Regions from separate parts of the Bradyrhizobium sp. 153 genome, predicted to be linked through region 1. Evidence: predicted binding sites of a transcription regulator. Region 1 holds the regulator's gene; each other region holds the start of a gene.
The links. Region 1 encodes PhoB, which activates phosphate uptake and scavenging genes when phosphate is short. Its sites were predicted from a motif close to TGTCATNNANCTGTCAT; they were not measured.
Positions count from the first base shown of each region.

Region 2: the regulator PhoB is predicted to act here: its motif matches at 1,876-1,892, upstream of ugpB (sn-glycerol-3-phosphate ABC transporter substrate-binding protein UgpB).
Region 3: the regulator PhoB is predicted to act here: its motif matches at 2,122-2,138, upstream of IVA91_RS06965 (DUF47 domain-containing protein).
Region 4: the regulator PhoB is predicted to act here: its motif matches at 2,475-2,491, upstream of phnF (phosphonate metabolism transcriptional regulator PhnF).

Region 1 covers NZ_JADPKH010000037.1:261,473-266,304, reverse strand. The annotation lists gene IVA91_RS11010 (aspartate aminotransferase family protein) at 1-80, opposite strand, end outside; gene IVA91_RS11005 (GcrA family cell cycle regulator) at 549-1,061, shown strand; gene phoB (phosphate regulon transcriptional regulator PhoB) at 1,322-2,029, opposite strand; gene phoU (phosphate signaling complex protein PhoU) at 2,044-2,760, opposite strand; gene pstB (phosphate ABC transporter ATP-binding protein PstB) at 2,772-3,593, opposite strand; gene pstA (phosphate ABC transporter permease PstA) at 3,590-4,435, opposite strand; gene pstC (phosphate ABC transporter permease subunit PstC) at 4,440-4,832, opposite strand, start outside.
Region 2 covers NZ_JADPKH010000097.1:94,472-99,303, forward strand. The annotation lists gene ugpA (sn-glycerol-3-phosphate ABC transporter permease UgpA) at 1-455, opposite strand, end outside; gene ugpB (sn-glycerol-3-phosphate ABC transporter substrate-binding protein UgpB) at 505-1,821, opposite strand; gene IVA91_RS25020 (CaiB/BaiF CoA-transferase family protein) at 2,220-3,425, opposite strand; gene IVA91_RS25025 (organic hydroperoxide resistance protein) at 3,601-4,026, opposite strand; gene IVA91_RS25030 (MarR family transcriptional regulator) at 4,179-4,640, shown strand; gene IVA91_RS25035 (GIY-YIG nuclease family protein) at 4,657-4,832, opposite strand, start outside.
Region 3 covers NZ_JADPKH010000027.1:137,980-142,811, forward strand. The annotation lists gene sugE (quaternary ammonium compound efflux SMR transporter SugE) at 22-336, shown strand; gene IVA91_RS06960 (inorganic phosphate transporter) at 329-1,336, opposite strand; gene IVA91_RS06965 (DUF47 domain-containing protein) at 1,433-2,077, opposite strand; gene IVA91_RS06970 (branched-chain amino acid ABC transporter permease) at 2,236-3,204, opposite strand; gene IVA91_RS06975 (branched-chain amino acid ABC transporter permease) at 3,206-4,069, opposite strand; gene IVA91_RS06980 (ABC transporter substrate-binding protein) at 4,144-4,832, opposite strand, start outside.
Region 4 covers NZ_JADPKH010000082.1:218,793-223,624, reverse strand. The annotation lists gene phnE (phosphonate ABC transporter, permease protein PhnE) at 1-686, shown strand, start outside; gene phnE (phosphonate ABC transporter, permease protein PhnE) at 683-1,531, shown strand; gene phnF (phosphonate metabolism transcriptional regulator PhnF) at 1,709-2,440, opposite strand; gene phnG (phosphonate C-P lyase system protein PhnG) at 2,599-3,012, shown strand; gene phnH (phosphonate C-P lyase system protein PhnH) at 3,017-3,625, shown strand; gene IVA91_RS20345 (carbon-phosphorus lyase complex subunit PhnI) at 3,630-4,733, shown strand; gene IVA91_RS20340 (alpha-D-ribose 1-methylphosphonate 5-phosphate C-P-lyase PhnJ) at 4,730-4,832, shown strand, end outside.

The DNA of each region.
Region 1 (4,832 bases):
CAGCAGCCTTCGCCGCGCTCGAAGCCAAGGTCCGCCCTGGCGAAAACGGGAAGCAGATGCGGCGCGGCGCTGTTGGTCATGACCATCACTTGGATGTTGCATTTGGACGTTGAGACCTGCCTGGCATGCCTTGCGCAGCGCACCATTGACCGGTCCGGAAAACGAAACGTGCCGCCTTTTAAGGGCGGCACGCGTCACCATCTTATGCCTGGCAAGACGGGTGTCAATGCCGCCCGGAAAGCCTCGCGAAACGCGAAATCCGTAGTCTTGCGGTGCCGATCTTGCGGGGTTTTCACCACGGAACATGTGGAAGCGAGTCGGCGGACTCTTGCGCGGGAGTCACGCCATATTGTAGCGTTTGGACTGTCAGATACGACATCTCGTGCAGCGGTTCTGATCCCAAGAGTCCTCATGTACCGGCGTAAACGTTCGGGCGTCAGTCACGCGCCCGGCGAGCCTTAAGGGATTCTGACGGCACGGGTTTTTCAAGGCTTAAGCATTCGCTGTGAGGCCCCAGGATGGCGGCGCGCAACGAGGGAAAGGGTGCAATGACGGTTTTGACCTGGTCCGACGATCGCGTCGAGCAGCTGAAAAAGCTCTGGGAGGCCGGACTTTCGGCCAGCCAGATCGCGGCCGAGCTCGGCAATGTGACCCGCAATGCCGTGATCGGCAAAGTGCACAGGCTCGGCCTGTCGGGCCGCGCCAAGAGCCCTTCATCGGCAGCGCCGCGGCCGCGCAAGGCGCGGCCCGCGCAGCATATGATGCGGGTGACCCGGCCGATCTCGCGCGGCAACACCGCGCTGGCGCAGGCCTTCGAGGTCGAGGTGGAGGCCGAACCGGTCACCTACGACAACGTGGTGCCGATGAGTCAGCGGCTGTCGCTGCTGGAATTGAACGAGGCGACGTGCCACTGGCCGGTCGGCGATCCCTCCAGCCCGGACTTCTTCTTCTGTGGCGGCAAGGCGCTGTCAGGCCTGCCCTACTGCGCCCAGCACTCGCGCGTCGCCTATCAGCCGGCAGCGGATCGCCGGCGGGCGGCACCGAAGCCGAGCACGCGGTGATTATTTCCTGAGATCGAACCGGCAGCCGTCACGCGGTGACGGCGCAACAAACCCGACGTCGTCCCGGACAAGCGAAGCGCCGGACCGGGACCGATAGCCACCGCAAGCCGTGGTTACGGGGACTCGGAGTTACCTTTTCGCGCAACAACCACGTCCTGTGGCTATGCGTCCGGATCGGCGCTTCGCTCCGGACAACGCTGCGCGTTGCCGGGAGCTACGCTTGTCCGGGACGACGACCGAGCTTGGTGACGCAGTTGGGCCTACGTCTGCTCCGCCTTTGCAAACCGATCATCCAGCGCATAACCCGCGCCGCGGACGGTGCGGATCGGGTCCTGCTCGCGGCCGAGATTGAGCAGCTTGCGCAGGCGGCCGATATGGACGTCGACGGTGCGCTCGTCGATGTAGATGTCGCGGCCCCAGACGCTGTCGAGCAGCTGCTCGCGCGAGAACACGCGGCCGGGATGCTCCAGGAAGAACTCCAGCAGGCGATATTCGGTCGGGCCGAGATCGATCGGCCGGCCCGAGCGCGCGACGCGGCGCTTGTCGCGATCGAGCTCGATGTCGCCATAGGCGAGCACGGTGGCGAGCCGCTCGGGGCTTGCGCGCCGCAGAAGGCCCTTCACGCGCGCGAGCAGCTCCGGCACCGAGAACGGCTTGACGATGTAGTCATCGGCGCCGGTCGCAAGACCCCGCACCCGCTCGCTTTCCTCGCCGCGCGCGGTCAGCATGATGATCGGGAGCTGCTTGGTCTCGGGACGGGTGCGCAGCCGCCGACACAACTCGATGCCGGACAGTCCCGGCAGCATCCAGTCGAGCACGATCAGATCGGGGATGTGTTCCTTGAGGCGGGTGTCGGCGTCGTCGCCGCGCATTACCGTCTCCACGTCATAGCCGTCGCCTTCGAGGTTGTAACGGAGAAGCTCGGTGAGAGCTTCCTCGTCCTCAACCACCATAATGCGTGCGCCCATGTTGTCGTCGCTCCCTAGGTATTCGGTACCGTCGTGGCGAAGGTCGTCATGTCGCCCTTCGGCCGCTTGTCGGTGATCGCCTGCCCCTCGATCATGTAGAACACGGTCTCGGCGATGTTGGTGGCGTGATCACCGATGCGCTCGATGTTCTTGGCGCAAAACATCAGATGGATGCAGAACGAGATGTTGCGCGGATCCTCCATCATATAGGTGAGGAGCTCGCGGAACAGAGAGGTGCAGATGGCGTCCACTTCCTCGTCGCCCTTCCACACCGCCATCGCCGCCGGCAAATCGTGCGCGGCATAGGCATCCAGCACCGACTTGACCTGCTGCTGCACGAGGTCGGTCATGTGCTCCAGGCCGCGGAACAGTTTCAGCGGATGGAAGTCCGTCTCCAGCGCCGCAACGCGCTTGCCCATGTTCTTGGCGAGGTCGCCGATGCGCTCGAGATCGGTGGCAACGCGCATGGCGCCGACGATCTCGCGTAAATCCACCGCCATCGGCTGGCGGCGGGCGATGGTGAGCACGGCGCGCTCCTCGATGCGCTTCTGAAGCGCGTCGAGCTCGGCATCGGTGGTGACGACGCGCTGGCCGAGCGCGACGTCGCGGCGGATCAGCGCGTCGACGGAATCGACGATCATGCGCTCGGCGATGCCGCCCATCTCGGCGACGAGGCGAGTGAGCTCCTGGAGGTCGGTATCGAAGGCCTTTGCGGTATGTTCAGTACCCATGTCCCGTCTCCTCAGCCGAACCGGCCGGTGATGTAATCCTGCGTACGCCGGTCGCTCGGCGACGTGAAGATCTTGCTGGTGTCGTCGAACTCGATCAGCTCGCCGAGATACATGAAGGCGGTTTTATCAGAGACGCGCGCCGCCTGCTGCATGTTGTGGGTGACGATCGCGATCGTGTAGTTCTCGGACAATTCCTGGATCAGCTCCTCGACCTTGGCGGTCGAGATCGGGTCGAGCGCCGAGCAGGGCTCATCGAACAAGATCACTTCGGGCCGCACCGCGACCGTGCGGGCGATGCAGAGGCGCTGCTGCTGGCCGCCGGAGAGCGACAAGCCGGACGCGTTGAGCTTATCCTTGACCTCGTTCCACAGCGCGCCGCCGCGCAGCGCCTTCTCGACGCGGTCGTCCATCTCGGACTTCGAGATCTTCTCGTAGAGGCGGATGCCGAAGGCGATGTTCTCGTAGATCGTCATCGGGAACGGCGTCGGTTTCTGGAACACCATGCCGACCCGGGCGCGCAGCAGGTTGAGGTCCAGCTTGGGATCGAGGATATTGGTCTGGTCGAGCAACAGCTGGCCGGTGGCGCGCTGGCCCGGATAGAGATCGTACATCCGGTTGAAGATGCGCAGCAGGGTCGACTTGCCGCAGCCCGACGGGCCGATGAAGGCCGTGACGCGGTTGGTGCCGAGGGCCAGATTGATGTTCTTCAGCGCGTGGTGCTCACCGTAGTAGAAATTGAGGTTGCGCGCGGTGACCTTGGCAGGCGCCTCGGGTAGCGGCTGTGAGCCGGGATGAACGGTCGGCGCACTTACGGAAACAGACATTTCACTCATTTTGCAGTCCTCTCGGCGCCAAGGATGCGCGCGCCAATGTTCAGGGCAAGCACGGTCAGGGTGATGAGCAGCGCCCCACTCCAGGCGAGCTGCTTCCAATAGGCGTAGGGGCTCTGCACGAAGTTGTTGATGGTGACAGGCAGGTTGGCCATCGTCTTGTCGAGGCCGAGGCTGAAGAACTGGTTCGACAGCGCCGTGAACAGCAGCGGCGCGGTCTCGCCGGCGACGCGCGCAGTCGCCAGCAGCACGCCGGTGATCAGGCCGGAGCGCGCGGCACGATAGGCGATCCGTTTGATCACCAGCGAGCGCGGCAGGCCGAGCGCGCTGGCAGCCTCACGCAGCGGGTTCGGCACCAGCAGCAACATGTCTTCGGTGGTGCGCACCACGACCGGGATCACGATCACGGCGAGCGCCAGCGCGCCGGCGATCGCCGAGAAGCCGCGCATCGGCACCACCACCGCGCCGTAGATGAACAGGCCGATGATGATCGAAGGCGCCGAGAGCAGGATGTCGTTGATGAAGCGGATCACCGAGGTCAGCTTGTCGTTGCGGCCGTACTCGGCGAGATAGGTGCCGGCGAACAGGCCGAGCGGCGCGCCGATGCCGACGCCGATCACGGTCATGATCAGCGAGCCGACGATGGCGTTGAGCAGGCCGCCCTCGTTCGATCCGGGCGGGGGCGTGTTCTCGGTGAAGACCTGGTAGTTGAGCCCGGCCAGGCCATTGTAAAGCAGCGTGATCAGAATCAGCGCGAGCCAAGTGACGCCGAAGGCGGCGGCTGCGATGCAGAGACCGCGGATGACGATGTCCCAGCGGCGACGGCGCGAATAGATCGGGTTCATGGCGTCACTTTCCGGCCTTGGTTTCCAGCCGCATCAGCATCAGCCGCGCGGCCGCGAGCACGAAGAACGTCAGCACGAACAGGAGCAGGCCGAGCAGGATCAGGCCGGACTGGTGCAGGCCGTCACTCTCGGCGAATTCGGAGGCGATCGCCGCCGAGATCGTGGTGCCCGGAGCGAAGATCGACGAGGAGATGCGGAACGAGTTGCCGATGATGAAGGTCACCGCCATCGTCTCGCCGAGCGCGCGACCGAGCGCCAGCATGACGCCGCCGATGATGCCGACGCGGGTGTAGGGGATCACCACGCTGCGGACGACTTCCCAGGTGGTGCAGCCGACGCCGTAGGCGGCTTCCTTCAGCACCGGCGGCACCGTCTTGAACACGTCGACCGAGATCGA
Region 2 (4,832 bases), on a different contig from region 1:
TCGAGCAGCGGATTCCAGTCGATGCCCAGGACGCGCAAATAACGCGAGAGCACGCCCAGCGAGGGATGCAGCATGAAAATCCAGAGCACGCCGACGACCGGCGGCGCCACCGCATAGGGCCAGATCAGCAGCGTGCGGTAGAGCATCGAGCCGCGCAGCGGCTTGTCCGCCATCACGGCGAGGAGCAGCGCAAAGGATAGCGATGAGACCGCGATGGCGAACGAGAAGAAGAAGGTCCGCACGATCGCTTCGAAATAGGCGCGGTCCTGCAGAAGCTCGAGATAGTTGTCGAACCAGACGAAGCTCGTCGAAAGACCGAAGGCGTCCTGGAGCAGGAAGGACTGGATCACTGCCTGCAACGCCGGCCAGTAGAAGAAAATCAGGACGATCGCGAGCTGCGGCGCAACCAGCGCGTAGGGCAATAGCTTCGATTGGAAAATGGCTTGCTTTTGCATGATGCGCGCAGGAGCGGCAGGCCGGGTTACCGGCCTGCCGCCGATCGCCTCACTTCACGGCGGTCTTTTCGAACTGCCGCAGCATCGTGTTGCCGCGTTCGACCGCGGCATCGAGCGCCTGCTTGGCGGTCTTCTTGCCGGCGAGCGCCTGCTCGATCTCTTCCGACCAGACGTCACGGAGCTGCACCATGTTGCCAAGGCGCAGGCCGCGGGAATTCTCGGTCGGCTCCTTATTGGTCAGCTCGAGCAGCGGGGTCTCGAGATAGGGCTGGTCCTTGTAGAAGCCTTCCGCCTTGGCCTTCTCATAGGCCGCCTTGGTGATCGGCAGATAGCCGGAGGCCTTGTGGATGTAGACTTGGCGGTCGGTGTCGGACAGGAAGCCCAGGAATTTCGCGACGCCCTTGTACTCGTCGGCCGACTTGCCGCCCATCACCCAGAGCGAGGCGCCGCCGATGATCGAGTTCTGCGGTGCGCCCTTGACGTCGGGATAATAGGGCATCGGCACGGCGGTGAAGGCGAACTTGGCTTGCGCCTTGACGTTGCCGAAGAACGCCGAGGAGGTCAGATAGAGCGGGCATTCACCTGACGTGAAGCGGCCTTCGCCGGTGTTGGTGCGGCCGGCATAATCGTAGGTCTTGTCCTTCTGGAGCTCGACCAGCTTCTCGAGGTGCTTGACCTGAAGCGGGCCGTTGAATTCGAGCACGGTGTCGAAGCCGTCGAGGCCGTTGGCCTTGGTCGACAGCGGCACGTTGTGCCAGGCGGAGAGCTGTTCGAGATTGACCCAGGTGACCCAGGAATTGGAGAAGCCGCAGGTGGGGTGGCCGTTGTCGTGCAGCTTCTTGGCGACATCGAACACTTCAGGCCAGGTCTTCGGGATTGCGACGTTCGCCTTCTTCAGCTCGTCGAGGTTGACCCACATCACCGTCGACGACGAGTTGAACGGGAAGGACAGCATCTCGCCCTTCGAGGTCGAGTAATAGCCGGTGATCGCGGGCAGGTAGGCCTTCGGATCGAACTTCTCGCCGGTCTCGGCCATCAGCTTGTAGACCGGCTTCACCGCGCCGGTCGCCGCCATCATGGTGGCGGTGCCGACCTCGAACACCTGCATGATGTGCGGCGCATTGCCGGCGCGGAAGGCCGCGATGCCGGCGTTCATCGTGTCGGGGTAGTTGCCCTTGTAGGTCGGGATTACCTTGTAGTCGCTCTGCGACGCGTTGAAGTCGGTGGCGAGCTTGACGATGACGTCGTTGTTGGCGCCGGTCATCGCGTGCCACCACTGGATGTCGGTCACGGCCAGGGCCGGCGAGGCCATCATGCCGACCGTGACTGCGACAGCCGCAGCCGCACCAAAATGTCGAAGAGCCATCAAGAAAACCTCCCTTGCCCGTCAATAAAGAAGCGCTTGCGCTAGCAGTGCCACATGACGTTCACATGACTGTGTAAGCGGCCGAAACGAAAGCGGCAAGCGCTGGAAAAGGGAAGCCGGAAAATAGGCGAAGGCGTGCGGGAGACCGCGCCGTGCGTTCGCGCTGCACACGCGTGCTCGCGCCGCAGTGCGGCATTGGATGACGTGAGTTGTCCATCAGGCGGCGATCTCGAACACCTCTCCCGCTTGCGGGAGAGGTCGCGCCGAAGGCGCGGGTGACTGCTCTCTCCGCTTGGGGATTGTCCCGTTCTGGAGACGCCCTCTCCCCAACCCTCCCCCGCAAGCGGGGAGGGAGCGCACCGCCGTTGCGGCAACGCTGAAGTCTATTTCACGAGGCCTCAGCGCTTACGCTCGGGGCCGCAGACCACGCCCTTTTCGACCATCGCGTCGATGTCCGCCCGGGAGTAGCCGAACTCGCCCAGCACCTCAGCCGCGTGCTGGCTGAATTTCGGCGGCAGGCGGCGCAGGCTCGGCTTGCTGCGGTCGAGCCGGATCGGCGAGGCGACGCCCTTGTACCAATCCTTCTCGATGATATCGCCGCGCGCGATCGTGTGCGGATTCGTGAGTGCCTGGTCGATCTTCTGCACCGGGCCAGCGGGCAGGCCCGCCGCGAGCAGGCGGTTGCAGAGCGGCTCGGCCTCGTGCTGGCTGAACACCGCGGCGAGTTCGGCGCGCAGCGCCTCGCGATTGGCGATGCGGTCCTTGTTGCGGGCAAAGCGCGGATCGGTGCCGAGCTCGGGCTTGCCGATCTCCTTGGCGAGCTTGCGGAACGTGCCGTCGTTGCCGACGCCGATGAAGATGTTGTCGGTTTTCGTCGGGAAGATCGCGTAAGGCACGAGGTTGGGATGCTCGTTGCCAGTGAGCGCGGGTGGCTTGCCATGCATGAAATAATTGGCGGTGTGCGGATGCATGATGGCAAGGCCGGTCTCGTACAGCGTCGTCTCCAGGAACTGGCCCCTGCCGGAGCGCTGGCGCTCCGACAGCGCCATCAGGATGCCGATCGCCGCGTACAGGCCAGTGGTGATGTCGACCAGCGGCACGCCGATCCGCATCGGGCCGCTCTCCGGCGAGCCGGTCGCCGCGATCATGCCGGTCATGGCCTGGATGATGGCGTCATAGCCGGGATTGCCGCCGCGCGGGCCGTCGGCGCCGAAGCCGCAGATCCGACAGTGCACGAGGCGCGGGAATTTTGCGCGCAGCACCTCGTTGCCGATGCCCCATTTCTCCAGCGTGCCTGGCTTGAAGTTCTCGATCAGGACGTCGGCCGTCTCCAGCATCTTCAGCAGCACGGCGCGGCCGCCTTCGGAGGCGAGGTCGAGGCCGATCGAGCGCTTGTTGCGGTTGATGCCGACGAAATAGGCCGCATCCTCCTCATGGAAGGGAGGGCCCCATTCGCGCACCTCGTCGCCCGCGGGCGGCTCGACCTTGATCACGTCGGCGCCGTGGTCGGCGAGGATCTGGGTGCAGTAGGGACCGCCGAGCACGCGCGTGAGATCGATGACGCGCAATCCGCTCATGGCACCTGTGGCGGCTTCAGAACTCATGCCTTCGCTTCCCCTGTGTCGATGCTTGATCACAGGCCTAGCGAGGTTCGTGCATCCCAGCAATGGCTTCGCGCGTAGGGCCGCATGCGCCGCCGCGGCGCAATCCCAGAATGGCAAACCAATGGGAAGCGGCCAGCCCGAGGGGGATCTCGGGCCAGCCAATCCGCAATTGCGGTCAGACGACCGTCAGACGAACGTCGACATTGCCGCGCGTGGCGTTGGAGTACGGGCACACCTGGTGCGCCTTCTCGACCAACGCCTCAGCCTCGGCGCGAGCCAGGCCCGGCAGCGAGACGGCGAGATCGATCTCGAGACCGAAACCGCCCTCGGAGCGCGGGCCGATGCCGACGGTCGAAGTGACGGACGCGTCATTGGGAACCTTGGGGCCGCCCTGCGACGCCACGAACTTCATCGCGCCGATGAAGCAGGCCGCATAGCCCGCCGCAAACAGCTGCTCGGGATTGTTGCCGGCGCCGCCTCCGCCGCCGAGCTCCTTCGGCGTGGTCAGCTTGACGTCTAGGGCGCCGTCGAGCGTTGCAGCATGGCCGTCGCGGCCGCCGGTCGCCTTGGCACTGGTCTTGTAGAGGACGTTCACGGACATTTTCATCTCCCTGGGGGTTCGGGTGGACGCGATCTGTATCGCTTCAATTAGATCGCGCACAACTGAAATTACAGTGCCTCACATTTAATTGTTTGCAATTGAATTTACGGCCGCCCGACCCCACAATACGGGCAAATCCCGTGAGAGTCCCCATGGCCCGGAAACCATCGGCAGCGGACGCGCCGCTGCGGCTCGACAATCAGATCTGCTTTGCGGTCTATTCGGCCGCGCATGCTTTCAATCGTGTCTACAAGCCGCTGCTCGGTCGGCTCGGCCTGACCTATCCGCAATATCTGGTGATGCTGGTGCTATGGGAGCGCGACGACGTACCGGTGAGGGACATCGGCGAGAAGCTGTTCCTGGATTCGGGCACGCTGACGCCGCTGCTCAAGCGGCTCGAGGCCGCCCATCTCGTGAGGCGCACCCGCTCGAGCGAGGACGAGCGTCAGGTGCTGATCGCCCTGACGCCGCAGGGCCAGGCGCTGAAGGACAAGGCACGCAGCGTGCCGCAATCCATTCTGGCGGCCTCGGATTGCTCGGTGCCGGAACTGGTCGCAATGAAGGACGAGATCGTCGCATTGCGCGACCGGCTCAATGCGGTGATCGGGGAGTAGGGGAGTTCGTCAGAGCCTAGGAAAGCCGCTTCTTCGTGAAGGCGCGGCCGGAATGAGACTTCAGGTACTTTTCAAACGCCAGAGCTTTGTACTTGTCGGGGAAGGCGCAGTACCAGATCAGTTTCCAAGGCTTATATTTAGCGGTGTGGCTAGATTTGCCGGCATTGTGTTCCGGAATTCGCCGCTTCAAAT
Region 3 (4,832 bases), on a different contig from region 1:
TGCCTAGAATGGAGGGTCGTCATGGCCTGGAGTATCCTGTTGATCGCCGGGCTTCTCGAGATCACCTGGGCGATCGGCCTGAAATACACCGAGGGCTTTACCAGGCCTGTTCCGTCCGTCGTCACGCTCGCGGCCATGGCCGGCAGCGTCATCTTGCTCGGACTCGCTCTCAAATCACTGCCCGTCGGAACCGCCTACGCTGTCTGGACCGGAATCGGCGCGGTCGGCACCGCGACGCTCGGCATCATCCTGTTCGGCGAGCCGGCCACGGCGTTCCGCCTCGCCAGCATCGGGCTCATCGTCGCCGGAATTGCCGGCCTAAAGTTCGTTACTTGACGAAGATCTTGACCACCCACCAGGTCAGCGCGGCGACGATGGCCGAGGCCGGGATCGTGATCACCCAGGCATAGACGATCGAGCTCGCAACGTTCCAGCGCACCGCCGAGACGCGGCGGGCGGCGCCGACGCCGACGATGGCGCCGGTGATGGTGTGGGTGGTCGAGACGGGAACGCCGAGGAAGGTCGCCATGAACAGGGTCGCAGCGCCCCCGGTCTCGGCGCAAAAGCCCTGCATGGGCGTCAATTTGGTGATGCGCAGGCCCATTGTGCGGACGATGCGCCAGCCGCCCATCAGCGTGCCCAGCGCCATCGCGGCCTGGCAGGACAGCACGACCCAGAACGGCACCGAGAATTCGCTGCCGAGATGACCCTGCGAATAGAGCAGCACCGCGATGATGCCCATCGTCTTCTGGGCGTCGTTGCCGCCATGGCCGAGCGAATAGAGCGAGGCGGAGGCGAATTGCAGGATGCGGAAGGCGCGATCGACGGCGAAGGGCGTCGAGCGCACCGAGGCCCAGGACACGATCGCCACCAGCATCATTGCGAGCAGGAAGCCGACCAGGGGCGACAGCACGATTGCCAGCACCGTCTTCGACAATCCGCTCCACACTGCCGCCGAAATGCCCGCCTTGGCCATGCCGCCGCCGACGAGCCCGCCGATCAGCGCATGCGAGGACGATGACGGGATGCCGAGCGCCCAGGTCACGAGGTTCCAGACGATGGCCCCGACCAAGGCCGCAAAGATCACTTGGGCGTCGACGATGGAGGGATCGATGATGCCGGTACCGATGGTCTGGGCGACGTGCAACCCGAACACCATGAAGGCGACGAAATTGAAGAACGCGGCCCAGAATACCGCAAATTGTGGCCGCAGCACGCGGGTCGAGACGATGGTCGCGATCGAATTGGCGGCGTCATGGAGCCCGTTCAAGAAATCGAACAGCAGCGCGACGGCGATCAAGCCGACCAGGACGGGAAGAGCCAACGCAGCATCCACAGCGGCCCTGCCTCAATTTTTTCGCATGATCTCCGCGCAAACGCGTTCAGCGCTTGTCGCGAAGGAAAACCGCGGCACATTTTTCCGGATCATGCGTTACACTTGCTCGATCACGATGCTGTTGATCTCGTTGGCGACGTCGTCGAAACGGTCGGCCACCTTCTCGAGATGGTCGTAGATCTCTGCGCCGACGATGAAATCCATCGCGTTGCCCGCGCGATGCTTGAGGAACAGCTCCTTCAGCCCGATGTCATGGAGGTCGTCGACGCGGCCCTCCAGCTTGCCCAGCTCTTCGGTGATCGCCGTCAGCATGGCGACGTTCGGGCCGATCGACTGCATCAGCGGCAGCGCGCGCCCGACCAGATTGGCGCATTCGATCAGAAGCCCGCCGATCTCGCGCATCGGCGGCTCGAAGGCGCGGACCTCGAACAGCATCACGGCTTTCGCCGTCTGCTGCATCTGGTCGATGGCGTCGTCCATCGAGGTGATCAGGTTCTTGATGTCGCCGCGGTCGAACGGAGTGATGAAGGTGCGGCGCACCGCCGTCAGCACTTCGCGGGTGATGTTGTCGGCGTCGTTCTCGAACTGGTTGACGCGCTGGCAATAGACCGGCGTTTCCTCGCCCCCGTTGAGCATGCTCTGGAGCGCGATCGAGCCCTGGATCACGGTCTGGGCATGACGGTCGAACAGGTCGAAGAACCGTTCCTCCTTGGGCAGGAAAGCACGAAACCATCGCATCATGGGGATAGGCTACCGGTTGGAAAAATGGCCTGGCCCGAATGGGCCGTCATGAAACTGTCATAGACCATTTTCGATCCACGCGCGTGTCATCTCACGCCCGCGGCGCCGGATCATCCACCGCTTTCGAGCGACCGGTAAACCGATTTTAAATCAGCTACTTAGAGCGATCGCCGGAAGTAATGCGCGATTTCGCCGATGACCCCGCGGCGGAAGGTAAGCACGCAGATCACGAAGATCGCGCCTTGGATCACCGTCACCCATTGGCCGAAGCCCGCCAGATATTGCTGCATGGCGATGATCACGAAGGCGCCGATCACGGGACCGAAGATGGTTCCGAGACCGCCGACCAGCGTCATCAGGACGACCTCGCCCGACATCGACCAGTGCACGTCGGTGAGCGAGGCGTTCTGCGCCACGAACACTTTCAGCGCACCGGCAAAGCCGGCCAGCGTGCCCGACAGGATGAAGGCCAGGAACTTGTACTGGTCGGTACGGTAGCCGAGCGAGATCGCCCGCGGCTCATTCTCGCGGATCGCCTTCAGGACCTCGCCGAACGGCGAGTTGATGATGCGGAAGATCAAGAGGAAGCCGGCGAGGAAGCCGACCAGCACGACATAGTAGAGCACGGTCGGCTTGGACAGATCGAGCACACCGAACATGTACCCTTGTGGAATGCCCTGGATGCCATCCTCGCCATGGGTGAACGGCGCCTGCAGGTAGATGAAATAAAGAAGCTGCGACAGCGCCAGCGTGATCATCGAGAAATAGATGCCCTGGCGACGGATCGAGATGTAGCCGGTCACGATCGACAGGACGAACGCGGCGGCGACGCCGACGAGGATGCCGAGCTCGGGCGGAAGCGCCCACACCTTCAGCGCATGTGCGCTGCAGTAGCCGGCAGTCCCCAGGAACATCGCGTGCCCGAACGACAGCAGGCCGCCATAGCCGACCAGCAGATTGAAGGCGCAGGCGAGCAGCGCAAAGCACAGCGCCTGCATCACGAAGAACGGATAGACTCCTGTGAACGGCACCGACGCCAAGAGCAGCGCCATCACTACGAACACGATCATCTCGTCGCGCACCGTGCGCGGGGTTACCGGCAGCGTGTCGTCCGTCAAGGCTGTCATATCAGGCCGCCCTTCCCGTCAATCCCGTTGGCTTCACCAAGAGCACCAGCACCATCAGCACGAACACGACGGTGTTGGAGGCCTCGGGGTAGAAATATTTGGTCAGGCCCTCGATCACACCGAGCGCAAAGCCGGTGATGATCGAGCCCATGATCGATCCCATGCCGCCGATCACGACTACCGCGAACACGACGATGATGAGGTCGGCGCCCATCAGCGGCCGCACCTGGTTGATCGGCGCCGAGAGCACGCCGGCGAGCGCGGCAAGGCCGACGCCGAGACCATAGGTCAGCGTGATCATGCGCGGCACGTTGACGCCGAAGGCGCGCACCAGCGTCGGGTTCTCGGTGGCGGCACGCAGGTAAGCGCCGAGCCGCGTCTTCTCGATTAGGAACCAGGTCGCAAGGCACACCACCAGGGAGAACACGACCACCCAGCCGCGATAGACGGGCAGGAACATGAAGCCGAGGTTCATGCCGCCCTTGAGCTGGTCCGGAATGGCGTAAGGCAGGCCGGAGGAGCCGAAATAGTTCTGGAACACGCCCTGCACGATCAGCGCGATGCCGAAGGTCAGGAGCAGGCCGTAGAGGTGGTCGAGCCCGGTCAGCCATTGCAGCATGGTCCGCTCCAGGATCATGCCGAAAATGCCGACGATGATGGGCGCCAGCAGCAACGCCCACCAATAATTGATGCCGCCGAGGTTCAGCAGGAAATAGGCGACGAAGGCGCCCATCATGTAGAGCGCGCCGTGGGCGAAATTGATGATGTTGAGCATGCCGAAGATCACGGCAAGCCCGAGACTGAGCAGCGCGTAGAACGAGCCGTTGATCAGTCCCACCAGTAGCTGAGCGTAAAGAGCCTGCATCGATCCCGCACCCGGTCCCTTCGGCGTTCCCTTAAAAAGTCGCCCGCAAGCCTGATGGCCTGCGGGCCGTCATCTTACTTCTTCAAGAGCGCGCACTTGCTCTCGGACAGCGGCGTAAAGGCCTGATCGCCCGGCACCGTGCCGACCAGCTTGTAGAAGTCCCACGGTCCCTTGGACTCCGAGGGCTTCTTCACCTCGAATAGATAGGCGTTGTGAATGGTGCGGCCGTTGGGCTGGATCTCGCCCTTGCCGAACAGATCGTCCTCGGTCGGCATCGACTTCATCTTCTCGACCACCTTGACGCCGTCATGCGGATTGCCGCCGAGCGCTTCGAGGGCCTTGAGATAGTGCCGCACGCCCGCATAGACGCCGGCCTGCACCATGGTCGGCGGCGCATTGTTCTTCATCTTCTCGGCGAAGCGCTTGGAGAACGCCCGGGTCTGGTCGTTCATGTCCCAATAGAACGTCTCGGTGAAGTTGAGGCCCTGCGCCGTCTCGAGGCCGATCGCCTTGACGTCGGTGAGGAAGAGCAGCAGCGCCGCCAGCTTCTGACCGCCCTTGACGATGCCGAACTCGGCCGCCTGCTTGATGGTGTTGGTGGTGTCGCCGCCGGCATTGGCCAGGCCGATGATCTTGGCCTTGGAGGCCTGCGCCTGAAGCAGGAACGAGGAGAAGTCCGGCGTGTTCAGCGGATGCTTGACGCCGCCGACCACCTTGCCGCCGTTGGCGGTGATGACCGCCGTGGTGTCGCGCTCGAGCGCCG
Region 4 (4,832 bases), on a different contig from region 1:
TCGATCGCATCTTCACGCTCGACAGCGGCCAGCGGGTCTGGACTGATCTCGGCGAGTGGCTCTGGGGCTGGCGCAAATGGTTGAAGATGCTGGGCGAGACGCTGCTGATCTCCTATGTCGGCACGCTGATCGGCGCCACCTTCGCCTTTGCCCTGAACTTCTTCGCGGCGGAGAACACTTCGCCTGCGCCCTGGCTGCGCTTTGCGGTGCGGCGCCTGCTCGAATTCGCCCGCACCGTTCCCGGCATCGTGTTCGCGCTGATCTTCGTGATCGCCTTTGGGTTAGGTCCGATGGCGGGCGTGCTCGCGATCGCGATCCACTCCACCGGCGCGCTCGACAAGCTGTTCTCGGAGATCGTCGAGAACGCCGACATGAAGCCGGTCGAAGGCATCCGCTCGACCGGGGCGAGCTGGCTGTCTTGCATGCGCTTTGCAATCGTGCCGCAGGTCACCGCGAGTTATGCCAGCTACGCGCTGCTGCGCTTCGAGATCAACGTGCGCGAAGCCTCGGTGATGGGCTTCGTCGGCGCCGGCGGCATCGGCCAGGAGCTCGTCGTTGCCATCCGCAAGTTCTATTACTCCGACGTCAGCGCGATCCTGGTCACCATCATCGTGACCGTCTTCATCATCGACATCACCACCGGATGGCTGCGCGGCCGGCTGTTCGGCAAGGAGGCGCGGACGTGACCGGGCCGCAGCAAGTCGAGACGCGAGAGATCCGCGCCCGCTACCCCGATGTGTTCAACCGGCCGGCCTCGGCGCGGCTTGCAACGCCGGCGATGATCGTCGCGGCGTTCGCGATCCTGATCTATGGTCTGGTCGATCTCGATTTCTCGCCGTCACGGTTCCTCGCAGGCCTCAGCCAGCTCGGCTGGATCAGCCTGATGATGATCCCGCCCGATCCCGGCTCCTCGTTGCCGGTCTATCTGAAGGCGCTGGGCGAGACGCTGTCGATCGCGCTACTCGGCACGACGCTGGCGGCGCTGTTCGCGCTGCCGGTGAGCCTGCTGGCCGCGCGCAACGTGGTGCCGTCGAAGATCCTGCGCTTTCCCGTTCGTCGCTTGCTGGATTCGATCCGCGGCGTCGACACGCTGATCTGGGCGCTGGTGTGGATCAATGTGGTCGGGCTCGGCCCGTTCGCCGGCGTGCTCGCCATCGCCGTGTCGGATTTCGGCGCCTTCGGAAAGCTGTTCTCGGAGGCGATCGAGGGCGCCGACCAGAAGCAGGTCGAGGGCATCCGCGCCTCCGGCGGCAGCGCGCTGCACGAGATCCGCTTCGGGCTGCTGCCGCAGGTCCTGCCTGTCATCGCCGGCCAGGTGCTCTATTTCGTCGAATCCAACACCCGCTCGGCCACCATCATCGGCATCGTCGGCGCCGGCGGCATTGGCCTCCAGCTCGCCGAGCAGATCCGCGTCTTGGAATGGCAGAAGGTGTCGTTCCTGATCCTGATGATCTTGGTCGCGGTTGCCGCGATCGATTTCATTTCCGGCAAGCTGCGCTTTGCGATTATCGGACGAAGGGCTATCGCTTAACGGCCGCAGTCTTCTTCCCTTCTCCCCTTGTGGGAGAAGGGGGCGCGAAGCGCCGGATAATGGCCGTCTCCGCGCATTCAAATGAGAGCCGCACTCGCGGAGAGAACCCGCACCCGTCTCGCCGCTGCGCGGCAAGCCACCCTCTCCCACAAGGGGAGAGGGGAAGAGGGCGGCAGCTCACCCGTTGTCCACCAAAAACTCCACCCGCTCTGCTGCAAACCGCGAGTGCTTGGTCACCAGCGGCTTGCCGTCGAGAGCGTGGTCGGTGGCATCGACCACCAGGATCGGTCGTCCCAGTGCAAGATCGAGCCGGGCGGCGTCAGTCGCGTCGATGATGCCGGCCGTTATCCGGGTCGCGCCGCGGCGGTAGTCGCGAATGCCGTAGTGCTCCAGCAACTTCGTCATCGAGCGCGTCGCGGCGAACACGGCGCCTGCGCCCGGAAACAACTCAGCCGACAGCCAGGTGGTGGAGACGCAGATCGGCGTGCGATCGGCGAGGCGGATCGCCTCGATCCGCAGCAGCGCCGCGCCGGCCTTCAAGCCGAGCTCGCGCGCCAGCTCCCGGGTCGCGACGTCATTGGAGGTCTCGATCAACTGGCCGCGCGGCTCGCGGCCGCCGGCGCCGACGATCTCGGAGAACCGGGTGCGCGAGCGCAGCGGATAGGCCAGCCTCTGCGCCTCGACATAGGTTCCGCTGCCGCGCTCGGCCCGGACCAGGCCGCGCTCGGCCAGCGCGGCCAGCGCGCGCCGCACGGTGTGGCGGTTCACGCGGTAGGTTTCCGCGATCTCCATCTCGCCCGGTAATTTGTCGCCGGCGGCAAAGCGGCCGTCGGCGATACCGCGCTCGATGCCGTCGGCGACGAGGCGCCACAGCGCGACGCCCGACGATGCAGTGTCTTGCATGCTCATATCGCTGGTCAGCCTAGCTCAGAAATCACGCCTTTGTCACGAAACAGTCATGGCGCTCCTTTATGAAGTTGTCTATTATCATAGACAACTTAGAATCGGCAAGTTCGGTGGATTTGGTGACCCAGCAGAATAACCAGCAAGCCCAGCGCAAGGCCGCGATGGCCGTGCTGGCGCACGCGGAGGCGGGCGAGATCGCCGCCCGCCTCCGCGCACTCGCCCTGCCGGCCCATCAAAATCTGCGCGAAGGCGAAAACGGTCTCGTCATGCTGCGCGGCCGGGTCGGCGGCGACGGCGCACCGTTCAACCTCGGCGAAGCCACGGTGTCGCGTGCGGCGGTCCGGCTTGCCAGTGGCGAGGTCGGCTTCGGCTACACGCTCGGTCGCGATAGCGAGAAGGCGCGGCTGATCGCGCTGTGCGACGCGCTGGTGCAGTCCAGCGATTTTGGCGCAGCCGTCGAGCGCGAAATTATCGCGCCGTTGCGCGAGCAGCTTATGACGAGGCGCCAGCAGGCAGCGGCGAAGACTGCCGCGACGAAGGTTGATTTCTACACCATGGTGCGCGGTGAGGGGTGAGATCATGACCACGATTGCAGAACTGCCGCCGGGTTTCGCCGACAGGGTTCTGTCGGCGCAATCGACCTTTCGTTCGGTCATGGATGCGATGGCGCGGCCGGGTTCGGTCCAGCGCATCGTCCCGACAGCCGGAGCGCTTCATACGATGATGCGCGGCACCGCCGCGATCGCGCTGACGCTGTTCGATCACGACACGCCACTCTGGCTCGATGCGCGCATGGCAGAAAATTCCGACGTGATGAAATGGCTCAAGTTCCACACTGGCGCGCCGGTGGTGCAGGACACTTCGATCGCCAGCTTTGCGCTGATCAGCGACGGTGCGGCGCTGCCGCCGCTCGAATGCTTCGCGCTCGGCACCAACGAATATCCGGATCGCTCGACCACATTGATCCTTCAGGTCGATAGTCTGGGCTCGGGACGCAGCGTCGAGCTGCGCGGCCCCGGCATCGATGGCTCCACGACGCTCCAGGCGTCGATCAAGCCGTTCGATCTGTTCGAGCGCCTGCGGTTCAACGAGGCGCTGTTTCCGCGCGGCCTCGATGTGGTGCTGGTTGCCGATGATGCGGTGGTTGCGATCCCGCGCACCACCCGCGTCGCGAACAAGGAAAGCTGACCGCATGTATGTCGCAGTCAAAGGCGGCGAACGCGCCATCGAGAACGCCCATCTCCTGCTTGCAAACGCGCGGCGCGGTGACCCAAGCGTTCCGGAAGTCACGCTCGATCAGATCTCGGAGCAGCTCGGCCTCGCCGTGGACCGCGTCATGAGCGAGGGCTCGCTCTATGACCGCGAGCTCGCCGCGCTCGCGATCAAGCAGGCGCGGGGCGATCTGATCGAGGCGATCTTCCTGGTCCGTGCCTTCCGCGCCACGCTGCCGCGCTTTGGCGCGAGCGAGCCGGTCGACACCGGCGCGATGCGCGTGCAGCGGCGAGTGTCGTCGACCTTCAAGGATATTCCAGGTGGCCAGATCCTCGGGCCGACCTTCGACTATACCCACCGCCTGCTCGATCCTTCGCTCGCAAAAGGCGTTGTGCCGGAAGCGCCAGTGACGGCGGAAGCATCAACGGCACCCACGCCGCGCGTGACGGATATTCTTGGCCGCGACGGACTGATCGAGTCCTCGCCGCAGGCCGAGGACGGCGCCAGCGTCGGCGATCTCACCCGCGAGCCGCTGAATTTTCCGGCGGACCGCGACCTGCGCCTGCAAAATCTGGCGCGTGGTGACGAAGGCTTTCTGCTGGCGATGGGCTATTCCACCCAGCGCGGTTACGGCCGGAACCATCCCTTTGCCGGCGAGATCCGCTTTGGCGAGGTCGATGTCGAATTTTTCGCCGAGGACGTCGGCTTCGCCGTGCCGCTCGGCTCGATCGAGCTCACCGAGTGCCAGATGGTCAACCAGTTCAAGGGCTCGGCGACGGAAGCGCCGTGCTTCACCCGCGGCTATGGCCTCGCCTTCGGCCAGAGTGAGCGCAAGACCATGTCGATGGCGCTGGTGGATCGGGCGCTGCGCGCTCGCGAGCTCGGCGAGGAGGTGCGTGCCCCCGCGCAGGACGAGGAGTTCGTGATGTCGCATTCGGACAACGTGCAGGCGACCGGCTTCGTCGAGCATCTCAAGCTGCCGCATTATGTCGACTTCCAGTCCGAGCTCGGCCTGCTCCGCAAGCTGCGCCAGGAGTTTGCCGAGGCCAATGCGCCCGATGCCATGAAGGAGGCCGCGGAATGAACGCGCCCGCCTATAATTTCGCCTATCTCGACGAACAGACCAAGCGGATGATCCGCCGTGCGATCCTCAAGGCGATCGCGATCCCCGGCTATCAGGTGC